2 regions of the Motilimonas thetidivivens genome follow, and region 2 is predicted to be linked to the other one. Evidence: predicted binding sites of a transcription regulator. Region 2 holds the regulator's gene; the other holds the start of a gene.
The links. The regulator ArgR, encoded in region 2, controls arginine synthesis, uptake and breakdown. The targets are predictions, from matches to a motif close to ANTGAATANNTATTCANT.
Positions count from the first base shown of each region.

Region 1: a site for ArgR is predicted at 8,257-8,274, ahead of ACK8OT_RS05055 (oxaloacetate decarboxylase subunit gamma). Genes of this name have one in related genera too.

Region 1 covers NZ_JBKFDK010000004.1:160,919-177,352, reverse strand. Annotated here, with positions in the region: gene mutS (DNA mismatch repair protein MutS) at 1-668, opposite strand, end outside; gene recA (recombinase RecA) at 862-1,932, shown strand; gene ACK8OT_RS05105 (regulatory protein RecX) at 1,913-2,392, shown strand; gene alaS (alanine--tRNA ligase) at 2,694-5,294, shown strand; gene ACK8OT_RS05095 (aspartate kinase) at 5,308-6,540, shown strand; gene csrA (carbon storage regulator CsrA) at 6,643-6,825, shown strand; tRNA gene ACK8OT_RS05085 (tRNA-Ser) at 7,005-7,097, shown strand; tRNA gene ACK8OT_RS05080 (tRNA-Arg) at 7,116-7,192, shown strand; tRNA gene ACK8OT_RS05075 (tRNA-Arg) at 7,252-7,328, shown strand; tRNA gene ACK8OT_RS05070 (tRNA-Arg) at 7,387-7,463, shown strand; tRNA gene ACK8OT_RS05065 (tRNA-Arg) at 7,524-7,600, shown strand; tRNA gene ACK8OT_RS05060 (tRNA-Arg) at 7,641-7,717, shown strand; gene ACK8OT_RS05055 (oxaloacetate decarboxylase subunit gamma) at 8,351-8,602, shown strand; gene oadA (sodium-extruding oxaloacetate decarboxylase subunit alpha) at 8,640-10,427, shown strand; gene ACK8OT_RS05045 (sodium ion-translocating decarboxylase subunit beta) at 10,437-11,567, shown strand; gene ACK8OT_RS05040 (YqaA family protein) at 12,013-12,453, shown strand; gene gshA (glutamate--cysteine ligase) at 12,704-14,275, shown strand; gene ACK8OT_RS05030 (transglycosylase SLT domain-containing protein) at 14,364-14,987, shown strand; gene luxS (S-ribosylhomocysteine lyase) at 15,347-15,856, shown strand; gene ACK8OT_RS05020 (HlyC/CorC family transporter) at 16,082-16,434, opposite strand, start outside.
Region 2 covers NZ_JBKFDK010000019.1:53,342-69,775, forward strand. Annotated here, with positions in the region: gene ACK8OT_RS14065 (patatin-like phospholipase family protein) at 1-2,115, shown strand, start outside; gene ACK8OT_RS14070 (NAD-dependent succinate-semialdehyde dehydrogenase) at 2,144-3,601, opposite strand; gene acnB (bifunctional aconitate hydratase 2/2-methylisocitrate dehydratase) at 3,853-6,450, shown strand; gene ACK8OT_RS14080 (winged helix-turn-helix domain-containing protein) at 6,666-7,487, shown strand; gene ACK8OT_RS14085 (YacL family protein) at 7,668-8,039, shown strand; gene arfB (alternative ribosome rescue aminoacyl-tRNA hydrolase ArfB) at 8,066-8,488, opposite strand; gene glnK (P-II family nitrogen regulator) at 8,759-9,097, shown strand; gene ACK8OT_RS14100 (ammonium transporter) at 9,111-10,343, shown strand; gene ACK8OT_RS14105 (Fe(3+) ABC transporter substrate-binding protein) at 10,565-11,584, shown strand; gene ACK8OT_RS14110 (ABC transporter permease) at 11,610-13,238, shown strand; gene ACK8OT_RS14115 (ABC transporter ATP-binding protein) at 13,260-14,300, shown strand; gene argR (transcriptional regulator ArgR) at 14,388-14,855, opposite strand; gene ACK8OT_RS14125 (transporter substrate-binding domain-containing protein) at 15,119-15,850, shown strand; gene mdh (malate dehydrogenase) at 16,091-16,434, shown strand, end outside.

The DNA of each region.
Region 1 (16,434 bases), on a different contig from region 2:
CCGACTAAATCACGCGTCGCAAATTGCTGGGTGAGGGTGCGTGTTGCTGTGGTTAATTCAAACTCCCATTCCGGCCGGCGGCGGATCCCACGTCTTTGCTCAATTAATTGCACATAAGCGAAATCTTCGGGGTAGAGTAATTCTGCTGGGTCTAAGCGTTGTAATTCCGCTTGTAAGGTTTCTTGCTCGGCAAATTGGTTAATTACAAAGCGGCCGCTGGTGATATCTAAGGTGGCTAAGCCAAAACTAGACTGCTGGTAGTAAACGCAACAGATTAAGTTATCGCGGCTGTCGTCAAGTAAGGCTTCATCACTGACGGTTCCAGGGGTAATAATACGAACAATTTTACGCTCAACAGGTCCTTTGCTGGTGGCGGGATCACCCACTTGCTCACAGATGGCCGCTGACTCTCCCAGTTGGACCAACTTAACTAAATAGCCTTCAACAGCGTGGTGGGGAACCCCTGCCATCGGAATGGGTTGACCTGCAGTTTGGCCTCGCTTGGTTAAGGAAATACCCAACAAACGCGAGGCCTTTTTAGCATCATCAAAAAATAACTCATAAAAATCGCCCATTCGGTAAAACAGCAGGATATCAGGTGCTTCCGCCTTTAATGCCAAATACTGTTGCATCATAGGGGTGTGTTGCGAAACATTGTCTTTACTCATCAAGGAATCTCTGCTGTTTGAATCTCGGATTTGATAGTGTGACTATCATTAAACTTGGTTAGAATGCAATTGCAATGAAATAGGCCAATAAAAAACTGATTTTATATACAGTGCACTTTTTTCTTGATACTGTACGAAACCACAGTATACTAAAGCCAATTAATTAAATTATTTTACCTTACTGGAGTCGTAAATGGATCCAAATAAAGAAAAAGCGTTAGCAGCAGCATTAGGCCAGATTGAAAAGCAATTTGGTAAAGGTTCGATTATGCGTTTAGGCGACGGTGCTGCCGCTATGTTAGATATTGAATCTGTTTCGACTGGCTCACTTGGGCTTGATGTTGCGCTAGGCATAGGGGGGCTTCCTTATGGCCGTATCGTAGAAATCTATGGTCCTGAGAGCTCAGGTAAAACGACACTGACATTACAAGCTATTGCCGAAGCACAAAAGCAAGGAAAAACCTGTGCATTTATCGATGCTGAACATGCGCTTGATCCTATTTATGCGCGTAAGCTAGGTGTTAATGTTGATGAACTATTAATTTCTCAGCCAGACACCGGTGAACAAGCACTCGAAATATGTGACATGTTAGTGCGCTCGGGTGCCGTTAATTTAGTGGTTATTGACTCGGTTGCCGCATTGACGCCTAAAGCTGAAATTGAAGGTGACATGGGTGACTCTCATGTTGGTTTACAAGCTCGCTTGATGTCACAAGCCTTGCGTAAGCTAACGGGTAATATTAAGCAAACAAACTGTCTTTGTATCTTCATCAACCAAATCCGGATGAAGATTGGTGTGATGTTTGGCTCACCAGAAACAACCACAGGTGGTAACGCCCTTAAATTCTATGCTTCTGTGCGACTTGATATCCGCCGTATCGGCGCGGTAAAAGAAGGTGAAGAAGTGGTGGGTAATGAAACTCGCGTTAAGGTTGTGAAGAACAAAGTATCTCCTCCATTTAAGCAAGCCGAGTTCCAAATTCTCTATGGTGGTGGTATCAACCGTTTAGCTGAGGTGATTGACTTAGGCGTAAAAGAAAAGTTAATCGAAAAAGCAGGTGCATGGTTCTCATACAAGGGTGACAAAATTGGTCAAGGTAAAGCAAATGCCTGTCGTTACCTGACCGAACACCCACATATCGCACAAGAAATTGAAGGCTTATTACGTGAAGCGTTACTGCCTAAACCTGATGCCAAAAATGGTAAAGCGAGTAACGAGGCCGTTGAGTTAGCGAATGAGCTTGATGAATCGCAGTTGGATTGATCGCAGCGATGCCAGTTATAACCAAGTTTATCAAGCACTGATAAACTTGGTTTCAAGACGAGAGCACTCTCGTCTTGAAATCAAACAAAAACTTCTGCAAAAAGAATACCCCAGCCAGCTTATTGAACAAGCCATCAGCCATTGTTGCGAATGTGATTACATTAATGATGCACGCTATTGCGCTAGCTTTATTCGGATCAAAGCGAATAAAGGGTTTGGTTTAGGGCGGCTCACTATGGAATTAAAGCAAAAAGGTATCTCGGCTGAGCAAATCCAGCAGGCTTTGGACGAGTTAGCGCTCGATTGGTACCAGATCGCACAGCAATGTTATCAAAAGAAGTACGGTGACAAGCAAATTGATGATTATAAAGAGCGCCAGAAACGTCAGCGCTATCTATTTTCTCGTGGCTTTGATAGTGATCAAGTTCGTTTTGCAGTTGCCCAGCATCAGTCAAGTTAATCACTAATGCCAGAAGATTAAGCGCTGGCCAGCGCTTTTGAATTGGATTTTAGTTTGAAAATTCGTTGCACCATAGCGCACCTGTACATTTGATTGTGCATTTATGCTAGTTAAGCTGACTTTCACATCATATTGCTAAGGTGAACAACGAGCCTAAGCCCGTACTATTTTGAATTCGCGCTGTTTACTTTTCCCCCGTGTTTCGCCGTGATATATTGTGCCGATTTAATTTTGTCGATTAGTGCTGCCTGTATGGCTGGGCATTAATGATTTTATTTAGTTTAACTCGGAACCTTAATTCATGAGCCAATCCACCGCTGAGATCCGCAATGCGTTTCTTGGATACTTTGAAAGTAAAGGACACCAAGGTGTCGCTAGTAGTCCACTTGTTCCCGGTAATGATCCCACATTGTTGTTTACTAATGCTGGCATGGTTCAGTTTAAAGATGTGTTTTTGGGAATGGATCAGCGCCCATATACCCGCGCGACCACTAGCCAACGTTGTGTTAGAGCCGGTGGTAAACACAATGACTTAGAAAATGTCGGCTACACGGCGCGCCACCATACTTTCTTTGAAATGCTTGGTAATTTCAGCTTTGGTGATTACTTTAAGCGTGAAGCAATTAGTTTTGCTTGGGAATTTTTGACCGAAGTCGTTAAATTACCTAAAGAAAAACTATGGGTCACGGTATTTGAAGAAGATGATGAAGCCGCTGAAATTTGGCTAAAAGAGATTGGCGTTCCGGCTGATCGTTTGTCTCGTATCGGTGCTAAAGATAATTTCTGGTCAATGGGTGATACCGGCCCTTGTGGTCCTTGTACCGAAATCTTCTACGATCATGGTGAGCATATCTGGGGTGGTCCTCCGGGAACGCCAGAAGAAGATGGTGACCGCTATATCGAGATCTGGAACTTGGTTTTCATGCAATTTAACCGTCATGCTGACGGCACCATGGAGCCACTACCTAAGCCTTCGGTTGATACCGGTATGGGCCTTGAGCGTATTGCTGCTATTTTGCAGGGCGTTCATTCAAATTATGAAATTGATATTTTCCAAGCCTTAATTAAAAAGACGGCCGAAATTACGGGTGCTAAAGATTTAGAAGATAAATCATTGCGCGTGGTGGCCGACCACATCCGTTCTTGTAGCTTTTTAATTGCCGATGGTGTGATGCCGTCAAATGAAGGTCGTGGTTACGTGCTGCGTCGTATTATTCGTCGCGCGGTACGCCATGGTCACAAGTTAGGCGCGACAGAGACGTTCTTCTACAAGCTGGTACAAGAGTTGGTTAACCAAATGGGTGAAGCTTACCCTGAGTTAGCTAAGCAACAAGCCATTGTTGAAAAAATGCTAAAGCTGGAAGAAGAACAATTTGCTAAAACGTTAGACCGTGGTCTAGCTATTTTAGATGACGAATTAGCTCAGCTAACGGGCTCGACTATCCCAGGTGAGTTGGTATTTAAACTTTATGATACCTATGGTTTCCCGGCTGATTTAACCGCGGACATTGCCCGTGAGCGAGATCTGGTTATCGATCAAGCGGGTTTTGAAGCGGCAATGCAAGTACAGCGTGAACGTGCGCAAAAAGCCAATAGCTTTGGCACCGATTACAATGAAGCGATCAAGGTTGAACATCAAACCCGCTTCCTTGGTTACAACGTGACCGACAGCAAAGCTAAAATTGTTGAAATCTTCAAGCAAGGTGAATCTGTTTCTTCCCTGAGCCAAGACGAAGAAGGGATTATCATTCTAGGTGAAACACCTTTCTACGCGGAATCTGGCGGCCAAGTTGGCGATACCGGTGAAATTCAATTCCCTGGCGGTGCGTTTGTGGTAACCGATACCCAAAAATCGGGTAATGCTGTCCTGCATTATGGTTACCTATGCGGTAAGGAACTAAGCCGTGATAGTGAAGTCACAGCCGTTGTTGATGAAGAAAAACGTCAAGCGATTGCGCTAAACCACTCGGTAACACATTTATTACATGCTGCGCTTCGTCATACCTTAGGTGAGCACATCTCGCAAAAAGGCTCTTTGGTTGATGCGGAAAAGCTCCGTTTTGACTTTTCACATTTTGAAGCCATGACCATAGAATCTATCCGTCAGGTTGAATTCTTAGTAAATAAAGCTATCCGCAACAACTTTGAAGTCATTACTAAGGTGATGAACATTGAAGAAGCTAAGGCTTCAGGTGCGATGGCTCTGTTTGGTGAAAAATACGACGAAATGGTTCGTGTTGTGCAAATGGGCGACTTTTCAACCGAGCTTTGTGGTGGTACCCATGCCAAGCGCACCGGTGACATTGGCTTTTTCAAAATCATTTCAGAAGGTGGTATCGCAGCTGGCGTGCGTCGTATTGAGGCGGTATCGGGACCGGCGGCTATTGATTTTATTCACAGCCTAGGTGAACAAATTCAACAAACACTTGATCTGGTTAAGGGTGACCAATTCACCATTAGCGCTAAAGTACGCCAAGTGTTGGATCGCTCAAAATCGCTAGAGAAAGAGCTAGAACAACTTAAAGCGAAAATGGCGAGTCAGGCTGGTTCAAACTTGATTGGTCAAGCGGTTGATATTAATGGGGTCCGTGTTGTTATTGCGCATTTAGATGGCATTGAAGCTAAGGCTCTTCGCTCATCGGTTGATGAGCTGAAAAACAAACTGCAGTCAGGCATTGTTTTCTTGGCAACGTCAGGGGAAGGTAAAGTGAGCCTAATTGCAGGTGTTACTAAAGATCTAACAGGCAAGGTTAAAGCCGGCGAGTTAGTCAATATGGTGGCACAACAAGTTGGTGGTAAAGGTGGTGGTCGTCCAGATATGGCCCAAGCAGGTGGCTCGGATGTTGCCGCTTTACCTGATGCATTGAAATCTGTTCAACCTTGGTTAGAGCAACGTCTATAAAAAGGAATAGTACGTGGGTGTAATTGTTCAAAAATATGGTGGTACATCAGTCGGTACGTTAGAGCGTATTGAAGCCGTGGCTGAGCGGGTAAAACGCACCAAAGCTGAAGGTCATGATGTGGTCGTCGTTGTATCTGCAATGTCGGGTGAAACCAACCGCTTAATCGGTATGGCAAAAGAGCTAGACTTAGATGCTAGCCGTCGTGAAATGGATGTGTTGGTGTCTACCGGTGAGCAAGTGACGATAGCCTTGCTAGCCATTGCGCTACAAAAAGCTGGCGTGGATGCGGTCTCGATGACTGGCGACCAAATGCGTATGAAAACCGATTCGAGTTACAGCAAAGCGCGGATCTTGGATGTTGAAACTGAGAACCTCAAAAAACACCTAGCTGAAGGTAAAGTGGTTGTGGTCGCTGGCTTCCAAGGCCGCGATGAGTTCAACAACATTACGACGCTAGGTCGAGGTGGCTCTGATACCTCTGCGGTAGCGGTAGCTGCGGCATTAAAAGCGGATGAGTGTCAAATCTATACCGATGTGGACGGGGTTTACACCACGGATCCACGGATGGTGCCACAAGCAAGACGCTTAGAAACCATTACGTTTGAAGAAATGCTAGAAATGGCTAGCTTAGGTGCGAAGGTTCTACAGATCCGCTCGGTAGAATTTGCAGGTAAATACAGTGTACCGTTGCGTGTACTATCAAGTTTTAAAGAAGGCTCAGGCACTTTAATCAGTTATGAGGAAGTAAACATGGAATCTCCTGTAGTATCAGGTATTGCTTTTAACCGCGACGAAGCACGTTTAACTATCTGTGGTGTACCTGATGAGCCAGCGATGGCGGCACGCGTGCTTTCACCTATCGGTGAAGCGGGTATCGACATTGATATGATAGTGCAAAACACGCTAGGTGACGGTAAAGCTGACTTCACCTTCACTGTTCATCGTGATGATTACCGTCGTGCCACTGAGCTGTTGAACCAAGTTGCTACCGAGGTTGGTGCTAAAAACGTGCAAGGTGATGATCACATTGCTAAAGTATCTATTGTTGGTGTGGGGATGTGGAATCACCCAGGCGTAGCTAAAACTATGTTTGAGGTGCTTGGCCGTGAAAACATTAACATGCATCAGATCTCTACATCTGAAATTAAAGTTTCTGTTTTGATTGACGAGAAGTATCTAGAACTAGCTGTGCGTTCATTACACACTGCATTTGGTTTAGATGCAGAGCCTGAAGCAGGTAAGTAGGCGAAAACCCTAATATCCTATCGGATATTAGGTATTACCTTTTTGGTTGATATATGGATAATAGAATCCAACAAAACAGAAAACGGAAACAAGGAGCTGTATATGCTAATTTTGACTCGTCGTGTAGGTGAAACGTTAATGATCGGTGACGAAGTGACAGTGACTGTTCTAGGAGTAAAAGGTAACCAAGTTCGTATCGGTGTTAATGCGCCAAAAGAAGTCTCTGTGCACCGCGAAGAGATCTACATGCGAATTCAAGCAGAAAAGGGCTCTGATTCTTTCTAACCCTAATTTGATAAAGGAGCCAGTGGCTCCTTTGTTACTTTTGCAGCATCTATATCAAGATATTATCTTAAAGTTCTCACACCAGATGGCACTTGATTAAGAACTGTTCGAACAGTACGCTTTTATTAAAAATTGTTTGACATATTTCCGACTGAAGGTAATATGTGCGCCACCAGAACGGTGAGGTGGCCGAGTGGCCGAAGGCGCTCCCCTGCTAAGGGAGTATGGGGTTTGTAGCCCCATCGAGGGTTCAAATCCCTCCTTCACCGCCATTTATGTTTTGGTATGACGCGCATGTAGCTCAGCTGGATAGAGTACCTGGCTACGAACCAGGCGGTCGGAGGTTCGACTCCTTCCATGCGCGCCACTTCTTCTACTTACATTAGTAAGTGCAAGACCTGCGCAATCAGGTAAAACATTTATGACGCGCATGTAGCTCAGCTGGATAGAGTACCTGGCTACGAACCAGGCGGTCGGAGGTTCGACTCCTTCCATGCGCGCCACTTCTTTTCTTACATTAGTAAGTTCAAGACCTGCGAAATCAGGTAAAACATTTATGACGCGCATGTAGCTCAGCTGGATAGAGTACCTGGCTACGAACCAGGCGGTCGGAGGTTCGACTCCTTCCATGCGCGCCACTTCTTCTACTTACAGTTAGTAAGTGCAAGATCTGAGAAATCAGATAAAACATTTACGACGCGCATGTAGCTCAGCTGGATAGAGTACCTGGCTACGAACCAGGCGGTCGGAGGTTCGACTCCTTCCATGCGCGCCACCTTCTTTGTTTCATCTAGCAACAAAATAATCATTCCAACGCGCATGTAGCTCAGCTGGATAGAGTACCTGGCTACGAACCAGGCGGTCGGAGGTTCGACTCCTTCCATGCGCGCCACTTTCCAAATTCAGTTGTAACTTGTTAACCTTATGTTAGCGATGTCAATGAATCTCCCTGTTGAATATCTATTCTGTATCTATTGTTAATCTTCTGTTAAATATTTTATTTGAGCTTGTGTCTTTGTTGTTGCACTTTTAATAAATATTCATTTTTGCCATCAGTGCTTAGATACTGGGTCTTAGTGTTGTGGTCGTAAATACCGTAAAGATTCTGAATAACTTAGCCATGTGATACATCCTCCTGAATTGTGTTGATTAGCTGATTTATATTACTTAAATCTGTGAGCTTTATAGTGTTAATGCCTTAATTAGTGCGCTTTTGACTGGTAGGGGGTTTAATAATCGCCCAAAATCAGTAGACTAAGGGACTTTTGTGTAAAGTTACTCAAACTATTTTTCGGCTTAAATTAAGCCATTTTTACTAAGTATTAAACAACTTAGCGCGATAGTGTGAGTGTAGGTAGTGCATATTTTTTCATTTATTTGAATGAAATTGAGCTAGACCTAACGATTATAAAAATATAAAAACGACCTAATTGTGAATATTTATTCATCTTGGGTTTGACTTTTTATAGGCCTCAGTAATAATGCTTACGAATTATTGTTTAGGCCCGGATGGACGTAATAAATTATGGATATTACAACTCTGTTATTTGAAGCTGGAAACTTAATGCTGGTTGGTATGATTTCAGTATTCTTGTTTCTTGGCCTATTAGTTATTGTTGTTCAAACAACGGCTAAATATTGTCCTGCAGATATTCCTCCTGCAGCGACCAAAAAGCCTAATCAGCAGCCAACCCAACAGCCGGTGAGCAACACCTTAGATCCCAAATTAATAGCAGCCATTACAAGTGCGGTACAGCAGTACCGTGACAACAAGTAACTTGGTTCTACAAGACTTATAAAAGGAGCACAACGTCATGTCTAAGCCTCTCGCTATTACTGAAGTGGTATTGCGCGATGCGCATCAGTCGCTGTTTGCGACTCGCATGCGAATTGAAGATATGCTGCCTATCGCAGAGAAACTCGACAAAATGGGCTTTTGGTCTTTAGAGACCTGGGGCGGCGCAACATTTGATTCGTGTATTCGTTACCTAGGTGAAGATCCTTGGGAGCGTATTCGTAAGCTCAAACAAGCTATGCCTAATACTAAGCATCAAATGTTGTTACGTGGTCAGAACTTGCTCGGCTATCGTCACTATGCGGATGACGTTGTAGAAAAGTTTGTTGAACGTGCACATGCCAACGGGGTTGATGTCTTCCGTATTTTTGATGCCATGAACGACGTTAGAAACTTTCAAACAGCGGTTAAAGCTGCAGTGAACGTTGGTGCTCATGCACAAGGCACTATTTCTTACACAACCAGTGAAGTTCATACGGTTGACGCTTGGGTCGACATGGCGAAGCGCCTACAGGACATGGGTGCGCACTCTATTTGTATTAAGGATATGGCCGGTCTGTTGAAGCCATATGTTGCCGAAGAGCTTGTAAGTAAAATTAAAGCCAGTGTTGATTTGCCGCTAGCGCTGCACTGTCACGCAACGACTGGTTTAAGCATTGCTACACAGCAAAAAGCCATTGACGCGGGTATTGATATCCTTGATACCGCTATCTCTTCTATGAGTATGACTTACGGTCATTCACCAACTGAAACTATCGTTTCTATTGTTGAAGGTACTGAGCGCGATACCGGCCTTGATCTAGCGGCTCTTGAAGATATTGCCTCTTACTTTCGTGAAGTTCGTAAGAAATACGCTAAGTTTGAAGGTGCATTAAAAGGCGTTGATTCCCGTATCCTTATTGCTCAAGTGCCAGGTGGCATGTTAACCAACATGGAAAACCAGCTTAAAGAGCAAGGCGCGGGCGACCGTCTAGATGAAGTACTAAAAGAAATCCCACGTGTACGTGAAGATCTTGGCTTTATCCCACTTGTAACACCTACCTCGCAAATTGTTGGAACCCAAGCGGTGATCAACGTGCTGATGGGTGAGCGCTACAAAAATATCACCAAAGAAACGGCTGGCGTATTAAAAGGCGAATACGGCGCAACACCTGCACCGGTAAACGCTGAGTTACAACAACGTGTACTTGATGGCGCAGAAGTCATTACTTGTCGTCCAGCCGATCTACTAGAGCCAGAGCTTGCCTCTTTGACTGCTGAGTTCAAACAAAAAGCACAAGAGAAAGGCATTAAAGTAGCCGAGAACGAAGTGGATGACGCATTAATCTATGCTTTATTCCCACAAGTTGGCCTCAAGTTCCTAGAAAACCGTGATAACCCAGCTGCCTTTGAGCCTGTGCCAAGTGCTGATGATGTTAAACCTGCAGCAGCGAAAACTGAGCCAGAAACCTACGCAGTGAAAGTCGATGGTCAGGTATTTAATGTTGAAGTGGGGCCTGCGGGCAGTATTGAAGCTATCACTCCAATTGGCGGTGCTCCGGTTAACATCAATGCGGGTGCTTCTGCGCCATCACCAGCTCCTGCTGCAGGACCTGCTGAGGATGTGACTTCTCCTTTGTCAGGTACCATTTTTAAAGTGGTCGCTCAGCAAGGCAGTCAAGTAAATGAAGGCGACGTACTATTGATTATGGAAGCGATGAAGATGGAAACAGAAGTTCGCGCGGCTAAATCAGGCGTGGTGCAAACCGTGTACGTTAGTGAAGGCGATTCAGTTGCAGTTGGCGATGCCCTGCTTGCGCTGGCATAAGGAGTTGCAGTGGAAGGTTTATTAACCCTATGGCACGACACTGGTATCTATCATTTCGAGTGGAAACAGCTTGTTATGATGGCGGTAGGTGTATTGCTTTTATATCTAGCGATTGTTCGTAAATTTGAACCACTTTTATTATTGCCTATTGGTTTTGGCGCAATCCTCGCCAATATTCCTAACGCGGGTTTAAATGATGAAGGTGGCTTGCTTTACTATGTTTACCACATCGGTATTGATTCTGGCGTGTTCCCACTCTTGATTTTCATGGGTGTCGGTGCGATGACAGATTTCGGTGCATTAATCGCTAACCCTAAAATGCTGTTTTTAGGAGCGGCGGCTCAATTTGGTATCTTTGCTACCTTATTTGGCGCAATTGCCCTTAATGTCATACCTGGTTTTGAGTTCAGCTTACAAGACGCTTCGGCGATTGCGATTATCGGGGGGGCTGATGGGCCAACGGCTATCTTCCTCGCCTCCAAGTTAGCGCCACACCTTCTGGGTGCCATTGCGGTTGCGGCATACTCTTATATGGCATTAGTGCCTTTGATTCAGCCGCCTATTATGCGTGCGCTGACCACCAAAGAAGAGCGTGCCATTAAGATGGATCAGCTTCGTCCTGTGAGTAAGCGCGAGAAGATCTTGTTCCCATTATTGGTACTGGGTGCTTGTATCTTATTGTTACCAGCGGCTACGCCACTTGTTGGTATGTTCTGTTTGGGTAACTTAATGCGTGAGTCGGGTGTCGTTGATCGCTTAAGTAACGCAGCACAGAATGAAATCATTAACACAGTGACCATTTTCTTAGGTCTAGCTGTTGGCTCTAAGCTGTCTGCTAAGTACTTCTTAACACTAGAAACCTTAGGTATCTTGGTGTTAGGTGCGGTGGCATTTGCTATCGGTACTGCCTCTGGTGTGATGATGGCTAAAGTGATGAGTAAGATGTCTGGTGGTAAGGTTAACCCATTACTGGGCGCTGCAGGGGTTTCAGCTGTGCCAATGGCGGCTCGTGTAGTTAACAAGGTTGGTCTTGAGGCTAATCCACAAAACTTCTTGTTAATGCATGCGATGGGACCGAATGTTGCTGGTGTACTAGGTAGCGCGGTTGCGGCGGGTGTGTTACTTGCTCTAGTTGGTTAAGCTTAAACAATAACACAATCGTGTATAGAAGGTGGCCTAGGCCACCTTTTTTGATCTATCGTTCTAGTAAGAAGTAAGTTGTTACATTCACCGAGTGAGATAAATCATCAAACTAAAAAAGCCAATGAAAAAAGTGGATAAACCCATAATCAAATAGAACCCTTTAGCCCCCTGGCGAATAGATAGCCCATTCATTTGTAAAAATACCCACCACAGTAAAGACAATACTAAAGGGATTAGAAACATCCTCGCCATTTATGCTCTCCTTTTAGTGCGAAAAACTAGGTATCTTGGGTATAAGCCAAATCGACTACTGCCGTCTATCTTACAAATTTGCTACACTCCCGCCAACCATTTCTAGTGATACGAGTAGAAGCATTATGTGGACTTATATAATTTGCTTTGCTCCATTAACGACCGTATCCAGTAACGCGATGTCGAAGCGATGATCGAAAGTTTTTTTTATTATGGCACTTCTTTATGGGGATTGTTTGCGACTAGCTTGATTGCTGCAACCATATTGCCGGCAGGCTCAGAAGCCTTACTCAGTGTGATGGTGCTCGATCAACGTTATCCAATCTCGAATATTATCCTGGTCGCCACACTCGGGAATACCTTAGGTGGCTTAGTAACCTATGCCATGGGCTACTGGGCTAGACGCTACAGTAAAAATTTACAATCGCAACACAGCAAAGGGATCCTGCAAGTTCGAAACTATGGTGTATTTTGCCTATTATTTAGCTGGTTACCTATTATTGGTGATGCCTTATGTTTCGCTGCGGGCTGGTTGAAGCTTAATGTTTACTGGTCTAGTGCATTGTTATTAATAGGAAAGTTGATTCGTTATGTGGTGGTTGCATTAGTGGCTCAAGGGATCTTGGCATAACTGAATATTGGCTGTTGAATCAATTAGAAAAAAGGCTTGTAAAATGGTCTTATTGCCCCAATATGTTGGCTATAACTTGACGCCTTAGTGATATGAATGTGCATTTTTGCTTTGGCTGGCTCGTGCTCATCCCCTATTAATTAATAGGCGGTCATGTTAGGCACGGTGTGTCGCGATCTGACTCTTCTGTTTGTTTATGAGTGATAGCCATTTTTAAGGTTTACCACATAGCATAAACTAAGGTTTAAACTTGAATTCAAATTTTGACGAACAAATTGAACTATTAAAAGCAACGCCGGGCGTTCTTACTGGTATTAACCGTGGTGTTGAACGAGAGAGTCTTAGGGTTGAAAAGAATGGTCAGTTGGCTCAAACTGGGCATCCTAGCGCGCTGGGTAAAGCACTCACTCACCCCACTATCACCACAGATTTTGCTGAAAGTTTGCTGGAGTTTATTACACCGGTTTCGACCTCAACGTCAGTGTTGTTTGATCAACTGAGCGATATTCATCATTACACGGTAAAAAATCTAGAGCAGCAGCAATTATGGCCAATGAGTATGCCTTGTTATTGCGCTGATGAAGCAGACATTCAGCTAGCGCAATATGGCACTTCTAATACCGGAAAAATGAAAACTGTGTACCGTGAGGGCCTTAAAAATCGTTACGGTAGCATGATGCAGATAATCTCTGGGGTACATTATAACTTTTCTTTGCCTAACCAGTTTTGGCAAATTAAGTCTGCGCCCGAGTTGTCGGAGCAAGAGACCATCTCAGCAGGCTACATGGCCTTGGTACGAAACTTTTATCGTTTTGGCTGGGTCATTCCTTATCTATTTGGTGCTTCCCCTGCTTTGTGTAGCTCTTTTTTGCAAGGTAAAAGCAGCCAGTTAGATTTTCAAAAACTAGGCAAAGGTACGGTATATTTACCTTATGCCACGTCATTACGTTTAAGTGATCTAGGCTACACCAATAGCAGTCAAGCTGATTTATGTGTTAGCTATAACTCCTTGGATAAGTATCTAGCCTCGGTTGAGCAAGCCGTCAATAGTCACTCAGATACCTTTGCCCGCATTGGTATTAAGCAAGGTGGCGAGTATAAGCAACTCAATGCCAATACATTACAAATTGAAAATGAACTATATGCACCAATACGACCCAAGCGAGTGACATTGGCTGGTGAAAAGCCTCGTCATGCATTAGCGGCTAGAGGGATTGAATATATTGAGGTGCGCTCATTAGATGTAAATCCATTTTCACCTCTGGGTATCACGCCGTTGCAATCGCAGTTTTTAGATGTGTTCTTAACTTGGTGCGCATTAAAGCCTTCGGCCGAGTTTGATCCAAGTCGTTGTAATGAATATAAAGCTAACTTTACCAAGGTGGTTTTAGAAGGCCGTAAACCGGGATTAACGTTAGAAATTAGCCGTGAAGAAATGACTATTCCTGCTTGGGGTGAAAAACTGTTAGGGGAATGGCAGCAAGTGGCGGCCATACTGGATCGTGATAACCATACGCAAGATTTTAGCAAGGCACTTAACGCACTAGCGCCAAGCTTTGAGGATCCTGAGTTAACGCTTTCTGGACAGTTGCTTGAAAAGCTTAAAGCGAATGGCCTAGATAATGGTGATTTTGCGATGCAGTTGTCGCAACGCTATCAGCAAGTGTTGTTGGAGCAGGATTATCAATTCTGGTCAGAGCAGGATTTTATTGACTTCAAATTAGCTTCGGAAAAGCAGCAAGCTGAGATAGAGGCGGCCGATACATTGAGCTTTGATGAGTTTTTAACTCAGTACTTCTCGCCCAACTTGGTGCAAGCTTAAAAAAAAAACAGGAGCCATCCGGCTCCTGAAAACAATGAAAAAAACAATTCTTGCACTAGGTAAGGCAACTGAAAAGGAAAAGAGTTCAATGCAATTGCAGAAAAACATAAAATTTTTTTTGTTGTTGGCCTTAATCGCTATTATTTCCGGATGCAGTACTTCACCGCCAAGAAATCCTGAAAATTTATGTGAGATATTTCAAGAGAAGCGCAGCTGGTATACCGCAGCAAAAGACATGGAAGAAAAGTGGGGCACGCCTATTCATGTGCCTATGGCTATGATGTACCAAGAGAGCAGCTTTAAACACGATGCCGCGCCGCCGATGGAGTATTTTTTGTTTATTCCTATTGGTCGAGCCAGTAGTGCATATGGCTATAGCCAAGCGAAAACCCTGACTTGGCAAGATTACACCCGAGAAACGGGTAATAGCTGGGCGAGTCGTGATGATTTTGCTGACGCCATTGACTTCATGGGGTGGTTTACCACCAAAACGCATAAAGTCAACGGCATTTCGAAATGGGACGCATACGGTCAATACCTTAATTACCATGAAGGTTGGGGTGGTTACCGTAAGGGCAGTTATAAGAAAAAAGCTTGGCTAGTCAAGGTCGCTAAAAAGGTGGATAGTCGCTCTAAGCGCTATGCATCACAACTTAAGCAGTGCCAAGATGATTTGGACTCAGGTTGGTTTTGGCGCACCTTTTTTGGTTAGGCCACAATGAATATACCCAAGTAACCTCAAAATGCTTGTTCAGCGAGAATTTGTAGGCTGTTAGGCGCGACGCTGATTTGAGACATAGTTATTCTACGTTGAAAATCAGCAACAAAGCATAACAGCCTACAAAACTCGCCCTTTGGGAGTCGCTCATTATGCTCATTTTTTCGTTAAAAAGCCTCGAAAGGGAATGCCATTCCTTCAGCTTTTTGCCTCAAACTGAACATAATGAGCGGCTCTGAATCCAGCATTTTGAGGTGTCTTGGGTATAAATTACTGTACCCTATTTAGGGCTACAGGCAGAGAACACTTTTCCTGCTCAGATGATGCAGGCTAAGATTTTACAGGAGAGAGCAATGCCATTATTAGACAGTTTTACCGTAGACCATACCAAGATGAATGCCCCAGCGGTGCGGGTTGCAAAAACCATGACTACGCCGGGTAAAGATACGATCACGGTATTTGATCTCCGTTTTTGTGTGCCCAATGAAGAGCTGCTTTCAGAAAAAGGCATTCACACTTTAGAGCATTTATTTGCTGGATTTATTCGCAAGCACTTAAATAGCGATACCGTTGAAATCATCGATGTTTCACCTATGGGGTGTCGCACGGGCTTTTATATGAGCCTAATCGGTCAGCCATCAGAGCAAACGGTAGCCAATAGTTGGTTAGCTGCGATGCAAGACGTATTGACGGTACAAAGCCAAGATGAAATTCCTGAGCTTAATGAATATCAGTGTGGTACTTATGTGATGCACTCGTTGGATGAAGCCAAAGCTATCGCTAAGAACGTAATTGAGCGTGGCATAGGTGTTAACCAAAATGAGGCCTTAGCGTTACCAAAAGATTTACTCGATAAGCTGTAACTAACCTGAGCCTTGGATAAGCTATATCGTATGAATAATCCGCAAAAACGCGGTGAATATGTCCCTATACGCTCTGCGTTTTCATCCCTGAAAACGAAGTTTTGCTACTTATTCATACGATATTTAGTGGCTGGCTCCATTAACCAGAATTGAGGTTAACTAATTAGTTATGAATAAAAAACGGGCTCATCGATAGCCCGTTTTTTGTATCTAGAATGGAAGCGTTTAATCTTTTTTCTGATAGAGATCGGGAATAATGCGCACAATTTTAACCATATTATTTTCCACTTCTACCACCTCAATCGGGTAACCGAACAGGCGTACACTGATATTGGGGGCGGGAATTTCCTCTAAATATTCTAAGATCAAGCCGTTTAAGGTTTTAGGGCCATCGGTTGGGAAGTGCCAACTCATTTCCTTATTGAGATCTCGAATACTGATACTGCCTTCGACTAAGAAACTGCCATCTTCTTGTTGATGAATTTCTTCAGAGACTTCAGGCGCCATACTCGTAGTGAAGTCGCCGACTATCTCCTCAAGCAAATCTTCCAACGTTACTAAGCCTTGGATGTCACCAT
Region 2 (16,434 bases):
GCCAAAGGGGCTGCCCATATTGGTGTACTTAAAGTATTGGAAGAGCTAAACATCCCTGTTGATTATATTGCTGGCACCTCGATGGGGGCATATGTGGCGGGTATGTATGCTTCTGGCTTGTCTGCTGCTGAAATCGAGCAACGCATGCTTGGCACCGATTGGCATCGGGGGTTTTCCGACCAAGTGAAGCGTGAGAGTCTGAGTTATCGCAAAAAACAGCAAGCACAGCAATTTATATTGCAATCTGACATTGGTTTTGATGGTAAAAAGATTGCTTTGCCTCACGGCGTGATCCAAGGCGAAACCATGGCGCGATTGTTGCGTGAATCGACCTTAAATCTGCCTAATTTGACTAGCTTTGATCAATTACCTATCCCTTTTCGCGCCGTTGCGGTGGACTTAGCGTTAATGCAGCCATATGTATTGCAATCGGGTAATTTGGCTAATGCCATGCAAGCCAGTATGTCTGTGCCCGGCGTGCTTAGGCCGATGGAAATTGATGGTCGTTTTTTAGCTGACGGCGGCATAGTGAACAATTTGCCCGTGGATGTGCTCAAGGAGATGGGCGCAGACATAGTGATTGCGGTAGATATCGCTTCGCCATTGATGCCGAAAGAGCAGCTCGATTCATATTTTATGGTACTGGATCAACTGAGCAATTTTATGACTCAGTCGAGTACGCAAAAACAAATAGACTTAATGACGGAGCAGGATATTTTGCTGCAACCGGCCATTGATAAGTTTGGCACCGGTGAATTTGAACGCATGGCCGAAATCTTGCCATTGGGTCAAGCGGCAGCGCAGCGCCAAAGAGATAAGCTGGCTGGATTGTCTGTTTCAGCACAAGAATATCAGCAGTATTTGTTGAGTAAATCGACGAAACGCGCCGAGATCCCCACCGGTGAGGTGTTTATTGTTGACCGCGTGGAGGTGGAAACCGATGCAAAATTAGCCGAAGAAACCATTCTCTCGAGGGTTGAGGTGGTTGCAGGCCAACCTTATACCGATACTAAGTTGGAGCAAAATATTGAATCACTTTATGCCGAAGGGATATTTGAACGAGTCGATTACAGTTTTGACCTAAAACCAGATGAAAAAGTGCTACGTGTTAAAGCAAAAGAGAAGCCTTGGGGTCCGGGTTATTTTGATTTTTTAATGGGGGTTGAAGAGACCAGCGGTGACAATACGGACATTTTCTTTGGTATCTCATACACCCAAACGGATTTATCGCGTTATGGCGCCGAATGGCGTAGTCGAGTTATTGTCGGGACAAATACCCTATTAAGTACAGAGCTTTACTACCCACTAGATGTGACGCAGCGATATTACTGGGGTGGGGAAGTTTACTACATCAAAGATCAGCGCAACTATTTTCTGGAAGACTCTGGTAGTGATGGGGTACTGCGATATTGGCGAGCAAATTATAATACTCTAGGTTTCAATACTGCCTTGGGTATTAACCTTGCCTCACCGGCTGTGGTTGAATTAGGTTGGCAGATGGAATCTGGAGATATTGATTTAGTCGGCACAAATCTGGATGCCAATTTTCATTTTAATAGCCCTTATGTGTTTTTTGGCTTTGACTCACTGGATAACCCATTCTTTCCTACCAGAGGGGCGCGCATTAATAGCCAAATACAATGGGTGTCGGCATACAATAACGGGCTTGACGACGAAGGCTGGCGTGGTGAAATCGCTTGGCAACAGGTTCAAAGTTGGGAACGCCATGCGCTGGAGTTCAATATCGAATATGCTGGGACGGAATTAAATACCAAGGTGCCTACCTTGCTGCCTGAGTTGGGCGGCTATCAAAACTTATCCGGTTTGTTACGTCATGAGTTATCGGGCCCGCAGAAATTATTCGGCTCTATGGTCTATCGTTATCGCATGCTGGATAACGATTTTGGTGCGCTGAAATTGCCTATCTATCTTTCTGGCTCGATTGAGCAAGGCAATATTTGGCAACATAGTAAGGATTTTAGTTTTGATAATATGCTAAGTGCAGCCAGTCTTGGCTTATCGGTTGATACCCGCTTTGGCCCTGTTACTTTAGCCACAGGGCTTGCCGAAGGTGGCCACAGTGCGGTTTATTTCTTCTTTGGCTCAAAACTTTAACTAACGTGAGCTTGGGATAAGCCATGTGCTAGCTTAAGTGGCCGAAGCAGTGCGCTTTAATGTATTGATATTCGGCTAATCCAGTATGGCCGCCTTCGCGGCCGATGCCGGAATATTTGATGCCGCCAAAGGGACTGATGGCATGTGAAACCATACCGCTGTTGATCCCAACCATGCCAAAATCTAATGCGTTAGCCACTCGCTGGCAGCGATGTATGTTGTCACTGAAAAAATAAGCGGCGAGCCCTGCATCTGTGTTATTGGCTAGGCTGATTACCTCAGCTTCATGGCTGAACCATTGGATAGCCAGCACTGGACCAAAAATTTCACTATTGGCAATGGCCATTTGCATATTCACTTCGGTGAGTAAGGTGGCGGGATAGTAGTGTGGGCCTAGGTGTTTGATATCCGCTTGATACACACATTGCGCACCTTTAGCCAAGGCGTCGGTAACTAATGTTGCCACCTTACTGACTGCACTACTATTTATCATCGGGCCAAGGTCGACGTCTTCTGTTAGGCCATTACCACAGGTTAGCTGCTTAAGTCGCTCGATTAACATCGGTACTAATTGTTGTTTCAACTTGATATCGACATAGATGCGATTGGCAGCAACGCAGGTTTGGCCATTATTGCGAAACTTACTTTGGATAAGCGCTGAGATAGCTTGGTCTAGGTTAGCATCATCAAATATGATAAAGGGCGCGTTACCGCCGAGCTCTAGTGATAGGCGCTTGATATTGTTCGCACTTTGCTGAAACAGTTGCTGGCCAACCCGGGTTGAACCGGTAAAGGAAAGCTTTTTGACTCTGACGTCCTGACATAATTTATCGCCTATCATGGCCGCATCGCCGGTGATCAGGTTGATAGCGCCATCAGGAAAGCCAGCTCGTTGCGCCAATTCTACTAAGGCTATGGCTGTAAAGGGCGTCAGCTCGCTCGGTTTAATGATAATGGTGCAACCTGCGGCAAGAGCCGCTGCGGCTTTACGGGTGATCATGGCCGCGGGAAAGTTCCATGGGGTAATGAGAGCGGCTACCCCGACCGGGTGTTTGTGTGTGGCAAAGGATTTACCAGCAACGGGCTCTGCTAAGGTCAAGCCATGGTCGCTTTTGATTTGCTCTGCAAACCATTGAATAAAAGAGGCCGCATATTGAATTTCAGCTTTGGCCTCGGCAAGCGGCTTGCCTTGCTCTTGGGTGAGTATCTTTGCTAGGTCATCGGCATGGGCTAAGACCAAGTCATACCACTTTAGTAGCCATAGTGATTTTTCGTAACTTGTTGACTTTGAATAGCTATTAAAGCTTTTCAGGGCTGCATGTATGGTGTTTTCTACGTTTTGCTCATCAATTAGTGGTATCTCACCGAGCGCTTGCGTCGTGGCTGGGTTGTAAACTGTTATCGAATTGTTACTGGTTAGCCATTGACCATCAATCAAGTTTGCTTGTTTTATCAATTGATTATCGTTTAATTGCAAAAAGTTCATTGGGCCTAGCCTAAGTGGGTTGGAGTTCGCATTTTAATAAGCTGATAACATAAATGAAATAATTTACTGACGTATTAAATTTTAATTTTTACTTGGATCTTATATACTCACGCTGCTTCGAAATGGTCATATTGCCTGCATTCTTGCTTTTATATCGCCACCAGCGCGGATTTATTGCAACGACGGCAATGTACCCTTCACAGGATAATAGTCATCAATAATAGATGACATACTAATAAGAGGAACGAGTCGTGCTTGAAGCTTATCGTAAACACGTCGCAGAGCGTGCTGCCCAAGGAGTGGTTCCTAAGCCGTTAGATGCTGAACAAACCGCTGCCCTAATCGAACTAATCAAAACGCCACCTGCTGGCGAAGAAGAGTTTATCCTAGAATTACTTGCCGATCGTATACCTCCTGGCGTGGATGAAGCGGCTTATGTAAAAGCCGGCTTTCTTGCCGCGGTAGCTAAAGGTGAAGCTCAATCTCCGATCCTATCTGCAGAGCGTGCCGTTGAATTACTGGGCACCATGCAAGGTGGTTACAATATTGAGCCACTGATCTCACAGCTGGATAACGATGCCCTTGCGCCTATCGCGGTTAAAGCGTTATCGCATACCCTATTAATGTTCGATGCTTTCTACGATGTTGAAGAAAAAGCCAAGGCGGGCAATGCCTTTGCTCAACAAGTATTAGAGTCTTGGGCAAATGCAGAATGGTATTTAAGCAAGCCAGAAGTAGCTGAAAAAATTACTGTTACTGTATTTAAAGTAACGGGTGAAACCAATACCGACGACCTATCTCCTGCACCAGATGCATGGTCACGCCCAGATATCCCACTACACGCATTGGCTATGCTGAAAAACGCGCGTGAAGGCATTGAGCCTGATCAAGCAGGTGAAGTGGGTCCAATTAAACAAATCGAAGCCTTAAAAGCTAAAGGTCATCCACTAGCTTACGTGGGTGATGTTGTTGGAACCGGTTCTTCTCGTAAATCAGCAACTAACTCAGTGCTATGGTTTATGGGCGATGATATTCCTAACGTACCAAATAAGCGTGCGGGCGGTGTTTGTATCGGCGGTAAAATCGCACCTATCTTCTTCAATACCATGGAAGATTCTGGCGCGCTACCGATCGAAATGGACGTTAGCAACCTAAACATGGGTGATGTGATTGAAATTTACCCGCATCAAGGTATCGTGAAAAACGCGACGACTGGCGAAGAAATCACAACATTTGAACTGAAAACCAACGTGATTCTTGATGAAGTACGTGCTGGTGGTCGTATTCCTTTGATCATTGGTCGTGGTTTGACCGATCGTGCTCGTCAATCATTAGGTTTAGGCCCAATTGACGTATTTAAGCTACCTGAAGATGTAGCAGCTTCTGACAAAGGTTTCACCTTAGCGCAGAAGATGGTGGGTAAAGCATGTAATGTAGCGGGTGTTCGCCCTGGCCAATACTGTGAACCGAAAATGACTACGGTTGGTTCGCAAGATACCACTGGCCCAATGACGCGTGATGAATTAAAAGACTTAGCTTGTTTAGGTTTCTCTGCAGACTTAACCATGCAGTCTTTCTGTCACACGGCGGCATACCCTAAACCAATCGATGTTAACACTCATCACACCCTACCTGATTTCATCATGAACCGCGGTGGTGTATCACTGCGTCCAGGTGACGGTGTTATCCACTCTTGGTTAAACCGTATGCTACTGCCTGATACCGTGGGTACGGGTGGTGACTCCCATACGCGTTTCCCTCTAGGTATCTCTTTCCCTGCGGGCTCTGGTCTAGTGGCATTTGCTGCGGCGACCGGTGTGATGCCATTGGATATGCCTGAATCGGTATTGGTTCGTTTCAAAGGTGAAATGCAACCGGGTGTGACGTTACGTGACCTTGTGAACGCAATTCCTTATTACGCGATTAAACAAGGCCTATTAACGGTTGCGAAGAAAGGTAAAGTGAATATCTTCTCTGGCCGTATCCTTGAAATTGAAGGTCTACCTGATCTAAAAGTTGAGCAAGCATTTGAATTATCGGATGCATCAGCTGAGCGTAGTGCGGCAGGTTGTACTATCAAGCTAAACGAAGCGCCGATCATTGAGTACTTAAACTCTAACATCGTGATGCTGAAGTGGATGCTAGCTGAAGGTTACGGTGACGTGCGCACTATCGAGCGTCGTATTACTGCAATGCAAGAATGGATTGCGAACCCTGAGCTAATGGAAGCCGATGCAGACGCAGAATATGCTGCGGTTATCGAGATCGATATGAATGACGTGAAAGAGCCTATCTTAGCGTGTCCAAACGATCCTGATGATGTGAAGCTACTAAGCGAATTAGCGGGTGAAAGCATTGACGAAGTATTTATCGGCTCTTGTATGACCAACATAGGTCACTTCCGTGCCGCGGGTAAATTACTAAATCAATACAGTGGCCAATTACCAACGCGTTTATGGGTTGCTCCACCGACTAAGATGGACGAAGCTCAGCTAACCGAAGAAGGCTACTACAGTATCTTTGGTAAAGTCGGTGCACGTACCGAGATGCCAGGTTGTTCATTATGTATGGGTAACCAAGCACGCGTAGCAGATAATTCTACTGTTGTGTCTACATCAACACGTAACTTCCCGAACCGTTTGGGAACCGGTGCCAATGTTTACCTAAGCTCGGCGGAGCTTGCAGCGGTTGCAGCGATTCTCGGTAAGCTACCAACAGTTGATGAATATATGACATACGCCAAACAATTGGATGCTACTGCGGCAGATACGTATAGATATCTAAACTTTGATCAGCTTCCAAGTTATACTAAAAAGGCTGAGAAGGTAATTTTTACACAAGCCGTTTAAACCGCTTAAAAAGTAAAAAACACCAAAAAAAACCCTCTCAGGAGGGTTTTTTATTGGGAAATTAAAATATAGCGATACAAATTAGTTAGAATGTAGGGATTTGATTAAATTTAAGTCAATTAATTTGCATGCGCGGCTGGATTTTTTTACAAAGTCTTGATAAAACTATGTTGTCAGTCACATTTTTATTTTTTTAATTATATATGGGTGTCATTATGCTAGAGAAAAGCCTTGTTGTGGGTGAATACCACATAGATACAAGCCAAAACAGCTTGATCCACAGTAACCGTAAAGTGTACCTAGGTCCTTTACGTACTTCCCTTTTACACTTCCTATGTAAAAACCTGAATACGGTTGTTACGCGTGAAGATTTAGCGCAGCATGTTTGGGGTCGTTTGGTTACTGACCATACCATCAACCAACACATTTCGCAGTTGCGTAAAAGCATTGGTAACTTAAGCATTCATGGCTTAAACATTTCTACCATTCCAAAGCGTGGCTATATTGCACGTTTAGAAGGGGCTGAAGTGGGTCAACCATCACCTCTCGTTCACAAACCTGAAGCCGCAACAACTAATATGAAAGTACTGGTTGTTGAAGGTAACAACGCTGATCGTGAAGCCTTGGTTGCGCAGTTAGAAAACCTAAACGTTGCTTACGTTGAAAGTGTTGCCACGGTACAAGCTGCTGAGCAAGCATTCGCATTGCAAGATTTTGATTTACTTGTTATCGATGCGCTACTCAACGATACCGACGGTATTGATTTAGTAAAACGTATTCGTATGGGTGAGACCTCAGCGGTTGCGGATATTCGCGTATTAGTCACGCATTTTGATGTGCAACGTGAGCTATTAGGCATTAACAGCTTACTTGATATTCAAGGTTTGCTGCTTAAGCCGCTTGAAGACAGCCGTTTGAAGCAAATGCTAATGGTGGCAAGTAAGTCTGCTGTGGTACTTAAACCACAAGCTGCATACGAATTAGTACCAACAGAAGTATTAAGCAAAGCAGCAGCATTAAAAACAGCGGCAAACTAAAAGCGCTGATAATTAGACAGTTTAAACAAAAGTTTAAAATAAATAACACCAGAGCTGACTTAGGATGAGACTTTCTGGTTTACCAGTTGCAAGTTTAACGATTGCAAAAAGTTGAGTGCTAAGTTCAAGCTCTAAGGTAAAATCCTCAATCGGGCAAGACTGACAATAAGAGGTTCGATTTTGGAGTTTGAATTTAAGCGTGACGTGCTATATAAAACAATAAGGTGCCAATTTTCCATGGGCCATGAGGCAATGGGAACTTGGTTGGAGCAAGAGCTAAAAACCGATCTTGCAGGCATAGCGCGCTTATTAGAACAAATTCAACTGCTCCAGCAACAAGCGCTGGAGCAGTTTGAATTATTAGGCAGTGAGTTCTCGCTGTTTCTTAATCAGGATGAGGCAAAAGTGATTGCCAACATTCTACTTTCCGAGCAAAGTGAATTACCCGAAGATCTTCAGTATTACGATGAAGAGAGTTTAGCCTTAGCTGGGCTAGAAGACTTTGAGCAAATGCTGCGTTCTTACCAACAGTTTATTTGCGAAGATCTTTGATTCAGTGAAGCCATTTTTTTATTTCATTAATAGCTCACTTTAGCGCGCATTTTTTTTACATTTCCTTTTACCGTTTTGGCATTAAGGCGTCTTGCCTTTGCGGCTCGACTTGGTTTGGTCGCAATACGCCGTTTTTGCACTACATTAGCTTGCTGGATTAATTTAACTAACCGCTCAAGGGCTTCTTGTTTATTAGTGTCTTGGCTGCGAGATGTTTGCGCCTTAATGATGATATCGCCATTTTTGCTGATGCGCTGATCGCTCATGGCACTTAATCCTTCCTTATAGGTATCAGGCAGCGAAGGCGACATTAGAAAGTTAAAGCGCAGTTGGATTGCGCTACTGACCTTATTGATGTGCTGCCCGCCCGCACCCTGCGCTCGGATATGAGTAAATTCAATTTCCTTAATCGGAATTATTACCCGCTGTGAAATGATGATGTGATCCACTGTATGTTCTCTTGCTTTGTCCTCCACAGTGTAACGTTATTTATCGCCGAAGGGATAGGTAGGGTTGAAAACACGCTTGCTTTATTAATGAACCCTTTGCCCCGTCAATGAGCATTGTTAATGACATGTTGCATTGTTCTGGTGCACAAAAGTCATCCTTAAAATAATAAAAACAATAAGCTATTGAATATTAATGATTTTAAAAGTTGGCACATGACTTGTAATAAGTATAAGTAACAAGAATTAAAAATGATGCTTAGGGAGAACAATATGAAAATGATTAGTGCGATTATCAAACCATTTAAGTTGGATGATGTACGCGAAGCGGTCGCTGAAGTTGGGGTAGAAGGCCTAACAGTGACAGAAGTGAGAGGGTTTGGCCGTCAAAAAGGTCATACCGAGCTCTACAGAGGGGCGGAATACAATGTTGATTTTTTACCTAAGGTAAAAATTGATATTGCGACTAGCGATGACAATGTTGACCGTTTAATTGAGGCTATCACCGGTGCTGCTTATACAGGCAAGATTGGTGACGGCAAAATTTTTGTTTATGAGCTCTCTCAAGTGGTGCGTATTCGTACCGGTGAGCTAGACAACGAAGCACTGTAAGGGAGATAGGATCATGGAAAACACTGTGATTGAATTGCGCTTCGCGCTAGATACATTTTATTTCTTAATGTCAGGTGTATTAGTTATGTGGATGGCGGCAGGTTTCGCCATGTTAGAAGCTGGCTTAGTACGCTCAAAAAATACCACCGAGATTCTAACCAAAAACGTCGCCCTCTATGCGATAGCTTGTACCATGTACTTGTTGGTGGGTTACAACATCATGTACGTTGATAATGCGGAAGGTGGATTTTTACCTAGCTTTGGCGCACTCATTGGAAGCCAAGCAGACGGTGCCGATCACTCGCTTGAGTCGGACTTCTTCTTCCAAGTTGTATTTGTCGCAACGGCCATGTCTATTGTTTCTGGCGCTGTTGCTGAGCGTATGAAGCTTTGGGCTTTCCTTGCCTTTAGTGTGGTATTAACGGGCTTAATTTACCCGATTGAAGGTTACTGGACTTGGGGCGGCGGTTTCCTATCTGCTGCAGGTTTCTCTGACTTTGCAGGCTCAGGTATTGTTCACATGGCGGGTGCTGCTGCGGCATTGGCTGCGGTATTGTTACTCGGTGCTCGTAAGGGTAAATACGGTAAAAACGGTGAAGTGCATCCTATCCCAGGCTCGAACATGCCGCTTGCAACCTTAGGTACCTTTATCTTGTGGATGGGCTGGTTTGGCTTCAACGGTGGTTCACAACTGCTTATTTCTGATGCAGAAAATGCAACAGCAGTGGGCCAGATTTTTGTTAACACCAACGCAGCTGCGGCTACCGGCGCTATCTTTGCTTTGGTTGTGACCAAAATCAAGTGGGGTAAAGCAGACTTAACCATGATGCTTAACGGTGCGCTTGCTGGTCTCGTTGCTATCACGGCTGATCCATTATCTCCAAGCCCATTATTTGCTGCACTAATCGGTGTTTTAGCGGGCGGTCTAGTGGTATTCAGTATCGTAGCGTTCGATAAAGTTAAAATCGATGATCCTGTAGGTGCGATTTCGGTACACGGTGTGTGTGGTCTGTTTGGTCTAATGGTCGTGCCGTTCTCAAATGCAGATGCCACTTTCGGTGCACAGCTATACGGTGCTGCGGTTATCTTTGGCTTTGTATTTATCGCGTCATTCATTGTCTGGGCGATTTTGAAGCAAACCATGGGCATCCGTGTTGGCGAAGAAGAAGAGTTAAGTGGTATGGACATTCACGATTGTGGTGTTGATGCTTATCCTGAATTTGTAACGGTACGTCCAAGCCGTTAAACCCTTGAGGAGACATTGATTAATAATGTCTCCTCTTTTTTTTAACACGTTGTCTACGTTTGCCCCAATTTGTTTGGGGCTTTTTTGTTTTTGGCCTAAGCTTAATACTCAATTATTCCTGAATAGGAATGATTATTATCTTGTTTCTGATGACAAGGATAAAAAAATGGATATAATAAACGAGATAGTAATCGTTATCATTACACCTAAAGGAGTTTAAAGTGAAAAAAGGCTTATTTATTGCCGCTAGTCTGTTAGCCAGTGCATTTACTGCACCATCGGCATTGGCTGCTTCAGAAGAAGTAAACGTATATTCTTACCGTCAGTCATTCTTGATTGAACCTATCATGGAAAAGTTTACTGAGCAGACAGGCATTAAAGTGAATATCGTATTTGCTGAAAAAGGTCTGGCTGAGCGTCTTGAGCGCGAAGGTAAATTAAGCCCTGCTGATTTGGTGTTAACCGTTGATATTAGCCGTTCACTTGAACTTGTTGAAAAAGATCTAGTGCAACCCGTGCAAAGTGAAACGCTAGAAGGTAATATTCCTGCCCAGTATCGTGACCCTGCAGATCAATGGTTTGCACTGACAACACGCGTACGTAATGTTTATTCTTCAAAAGATCGTCTAGGTAAATTGCCTACTTTGAACTACGAAGATTTAGCTGATGCTAAATACAAAGGTAAGATTTGTACTCGCAGCGGTAAGCACCCTTACAATGTTGCACTAATCTCATCGATGATCGTTGCGCACGGTGAAGCAGAAACCAAGAAGTGGTTAGAAGGCGTAAAAGCTAACCTAGCGCGTAAGCCACAAGGTAACGATCGTGATCAAGTAAAAGCCATCAAAGAAGGTTTTTGTGATGTTTCTCTAGGTAACAACTACTACCTAGGCAAAATGGTGAACGATGAAAAACAAGCTTCTTGGGCAGCGGCTGTAGAAATTAACTTCCCTAACCAAGAAAACCGCGGTACTCACGTCAACATCAGTGGTGTATCTCTAACAAAATATTCACCAAATAAAGACAATGCAGTGAAGCTGATGGAATTCTTATCAGATGATGTTGCACAAAAAATGTACGCCGAAGTTAACTATGAATACCCAGTTAAACCAGGTGTTGCACTTTCTGAGCTAGTCGCATCTTGGGGTGAGTTTAAGTCAGATCCAGTTTCATTAGCAGAAGTAGCCAAACAACGTGCAGTAGCACTTAAGTTGTTGGACGAAGTGAAATTTGATTTATAAGGGATCTATTCCCTTGAGTAAATAGATGTACTCAAGATTATCATTATCTTGGATAACCAGTAGCTGGGCGATTAGCCTGCTACTGGTTTTTCCTGTTTTAGCGATTATTTATCAAGGCCTAGTGCCAGCACAAGAGCTGTTTCAGCACCTGATGCAAACCGTGATGTGGGATTATATTCTCAACACGGTTTTGTTGATCTTGGGTGTTGGCTTGCTCAGCTCGGTTATGGCTATTCCCGCCGCTTGGCTGATGGCCATGTGTGACATTCCTGGGCGTAAGTATTTACAGTGGGCACTGATGCTACCGCTTGCTATGCCAGGCTATGTGGTTGCGGCGCTTTATACCGAGCTACTCGACTTTGCTGGCCCAATCCAAGTTGCCCTGCGCGATTTATTTGGTTGGCAAACGGCGCAAGATTATTGGTTTCCCAACATCCGCAGCATGGGTGGGGCCATTGTTATTTTAGCTAGCGTGCTGTTTCCTTATCTGTACTTACTGGCAAGAACTTCTTTTTTAGAGCAGTCTGATACCTTAATGCAATCGGCGCAGTTGTTAGGTAAAACGCGGTCTCAGGCTTTTTGGCGTATCAGTTTACCCTTAGCTCGTCCGTCGATTGCTATCGGCTTATCACTAATTGCCATGGAAACCTTGGCTGATTTTGCGACCGTTGATTTTTTTGCGGTTAATACCTTAACCCGTGCGGTTTACGATACTTGGTTAGGTTATGGCAATTTAAATGCTGCCGCGAAAATTTCATCCATGATGTTAGTGGCCGTGGTTTTAATTATTGCCTTAGAGCGCTTTAGTCGGCGTAAGCAAAAAGTGTTTCAAAAAAGCATGGGGCAAGAAACCAAGCATTTAATCAAGTTATCTTGTTGGCAAAAATGGCTCGCCAGTAGCTTTTGTTGGGGGTTAGTTTGGTTAGGCTTCTTATTGCCATTTCTGATGCTAACCTATTATGCATATTCGTATTTTGAGCAGTCATGGACAGAGCAGTTTGTGCGCTATAGCCTAGATACTTTTATTCTGGCTGGGGTTGTGGCGGTGATTGCCTGTGCTATTGCTATTCTAGTCGGTTTGTTTCGTCGCTTACATGTGCGCCGAGGTTCAGATATTCCTGCTCGTCTTTGCTCTATGGGGTACGCCGTTCCGGGGACGGTATTAGCTATCGGTATTTTGATCCCACTAGGTTGGTTAGATCATCGCTTAAATGATGTCTTTGATTATTTTGGTGGTACAGGCCCTGGATTATTTTTCAGTGGCTCAATCTTAGCGCTCATTTGTGGTTATTTAGTTCGCTTTAGTGCCATTGCGGTGGGTGCGGTTGAAGGCAGCCTGAATAAAATTCCGCCATCGCTCGATATGGTTTCGAAAACCTTAGGCAAGAGCAGTGTGAAGATGGTGCGTAAGATACATATTCCACTGATCAGTAAGGGCTGTTTTACGGCCTTGTTATTAGTCTTTATTGAATCAATGAAAGAGTTACCGGCAGCCTTGATCTTACGGCCATTTAATTTTGAAACCTTGGCGACTTATGTTTTTGAATTTGTGTCTGATGAAATGATTGAATATGGTGCGTTGCCCGCCATTGTTATTGTATTAGTTGGATTAATTCCGTTAATTGTTTTAAGTCGCTCGATTGAGCAACATTAAGGGATAAGGAAGGTATCAGTTATGTCAGCATTAGAGATTGCTCAGGTTCATTGCAGCTACAATGGGGTCGAGATCCTATCTGATATGAGCGTGACCCTTGAAAGCAATGAAATCCTGTGCTTATTGGGCTCAAGCGGCTGCGGTAAAACCACCTTGTTAAAAGCCATTGCCGGTTTATTGCCATTAAAATCGGGTGATATCACGATCAATGGTCGTCAAGTTAATGGTGAAAACCTTCATCTACCCGCCGAACAACGTAAGGTGGGGATGATTTTCCAAGACTATGCTTTATTTCCTCATATGACGGTGATGGAAAATGTGGTGTTTGGTATCGATCACCTAAGCAAAGCCGAGCAACAGCAACGAGCAAACCAAGTGTTGGCCTTGGTCAAATTGTCAGATTTTGCTGAGCGTTATCCGCATCAATTATCGGGTGGCCAGCAGCAGCGTGTTGCCATTGCCAGAGCGTTGGCATACCAGCCAGATATTATGTTGCTGGATGAGCCTTTTTCGAATATTGACAGTCAGGTGAGATTGGAACTGATTGCTGAGATCAAACGCATCTTAAAGCAAGCGGGGATCAGTGCTGTGTTTGTGACTCATTCCAAGGAAGAAGCATTTGCTTTTGCCGATAAGTTGGCAGTATTAGATCAAGGTCGGATCATTCAAGTCGGGACTCCTGATGAGCTTTACTTACGACCCGCCACTCGCTTTGTTGCTAACTTTCTTGGCGGGGGCAACTATTTAGAAGCCAAGGTGCTCGATGAGCGCCATGTTACTACGTCACTGGGCCGTATTTGTGGCACGGTTGCTCATCATAAAAATTTAGGCAGTGATTGTGAGATTTTATTACGCCCTCAACAGTTGAGTTTAGCCTTAAACCCAGAAGGCAGTGGTATCGTTCAGGAAGTTCAGTTTTTGGGCGCTAGCTCTAAAGTGGTGGTAAACCAACAAGGGCAGCAACTTGAGTGCCAAATCGCACAACCTATGTGCGTGCAGCAAAAGGTAGATGTTACGGTGCAGCCCCACGAGTTAATTATCTTTGATAAGATTTCCGCTTGATTTAGATTTACAACTTAGTGGGTTGGTGATGATTTAGCCTCTGCAACAAGGCTAATATTTGATATAACGACTTGGCTAGCGTTAAGGCTAGCGCATATCGAACAAGCTCTTAACCGTCATCACGGTTTTGTGGATTTCTTTGGTGTTGGTTGGGGTGATAAAAATGGTGTCATCTCCAGCGATCGTTCCCAAAATACCATCAGCCTTACTCAGTGAATCCAACAAACGCGCAATCAGTTGAGCGGCGCCAGGGCTAGTACGAATAACAACGAGCGCGTCGTTAAAGTCGATATCACTGACCAAGTTCTTGAGCGGACTGCTGGTTGCGGGAACCCCTAGCTCTGCAGGTAGACAATACACCATTTCTGATTTGGCATTACGGGTGCGCACTGCACCAAAGCGATTTAGCATGCGTGAAACTTTGGATTGGTTTATATTGTCAAAGCCTTGTGCTTGTAAGGCATTAACTATCTCTCCTTGTGAGCCAAATGTTTCTTCTTTAAGTAACGATTTGAATGCTTCAATCAGACGGTCTTGTTTGTCGCTATTTTTCATTTTAAATACATATTCAGTCAGTTATATGCTGCAATATTGCATAAAAAGTCAATATCTAGCAAGCGATTCAATCACTGCCTAAAGTTAAAAGCGAGCAGTATCACTAAATAATCCGTTAAGACTCAGTAAATAGTGCTTATTGTGTCTAAGGTCAACGCACAGTGAAAAAAATCTTAACGCTTAACATCTCGTAATAAAAACAATCTAAAATTAGCTAAACTGTTTTTTGCTTATTTTTATCACGCTTTGGCTTTGGGTGTTTTATGTGGAAACTGATTGGGTTGCTTTTGCTTAGCTTTCATTCCTTGGCGGCAGGGACGTTGAGGATCGCGACAGATGCTAGCTATCCTCCTTTTGAATACATTGACCAAGCAGGTCAGTTTCAAGGTTTAGACATTGATATTGCCAATGCCTTGTGTCGGCAAATGAAGGTTGAATGTGCGTTTTTGCACAAAAGTTTTGATAGCTTGCTGCCAGGTTTGCAGTTTAATAATTATGATGCAGTGATTGCAGCCTTGAATCCAACCCCTGAACGCCGTCAACAGGTGGCCTTTAGTGAGCTGTATTATGAAAGTGGAGCCGTGTTTATCGCTAAAGCGGGGCGATATTCTTCGTATCACAATCTCTCAGACCAATCCATCGGCGTTCAAAATGGCAGTGTGCAACTACGCTATTTATTAGATAAACCTAAGATGGAAAGTGCGCTAGTGGTGCCTTATCACAGCTACTCCATGGCATTTTCTGATTTAGTTAATGGAAATATTGACTTGGTCTTAGTGGATGATGCTGTGGCAAAGGTGTGGTTGGGCAAGTCTGAAAACAAAGGGTTTACAATTGTTGGCGATACGTTAATAGACCCTCAGTATTTTGGTGATGGTTATGCGATTGCGGTTAATAAGCGCAATTCAAAATTACTAAATCAACTCAATCAAGCGCTACAGCAGATTAAACTATCGGGAGAATATCAACGCATTATTTCCAGTTATTTTAATTGAGTCATCGCTTATACACGACAGTATACGGTTAGCTTGCTAGCATTTTCTGATGCTAAGGCTAGTGTGTAAATGATAACAAAATGTTAAATCTTGTTTGTTGAAAGGCTTGTTTTTTTATATTTGCTCACATCTTAGCGTTTCACCTCTGTTAACAATTTGTGTTTTTGTGGGGGATCTCATAGACTTTGCCCGCATAACAAAAACAAATAAACCTCACCTACATATAACGGAGACAACCACATGAAAGTTGCTGTTCTAGGCGCTGCGGGCGGTATCGGCCAAGCCTTATCTCTATTGTTGAAAAACGAATTACCAGCGGGTTCAGAATTATCTCTTTACGACATCGCACCGGTAACACCAGGTGTAGCTAAAGACTTAAGCCATATCCCAACTGACGTTGCGATTGAAGGTTTTGCTGGTGAAGATCCAACTCCTGCGCTAGTAGGTGCTGATCTGGTTTTAATCTCAGCAGGTGTTGCTCGTAAACCGGGTATGGATCGTGCGGATCTATTCAATGTTAACGCTGGCATTGTTAAAAACCTGATTGAAAAAGTGGCTGCGACTTGTCCAAAAGCGTGTATCGG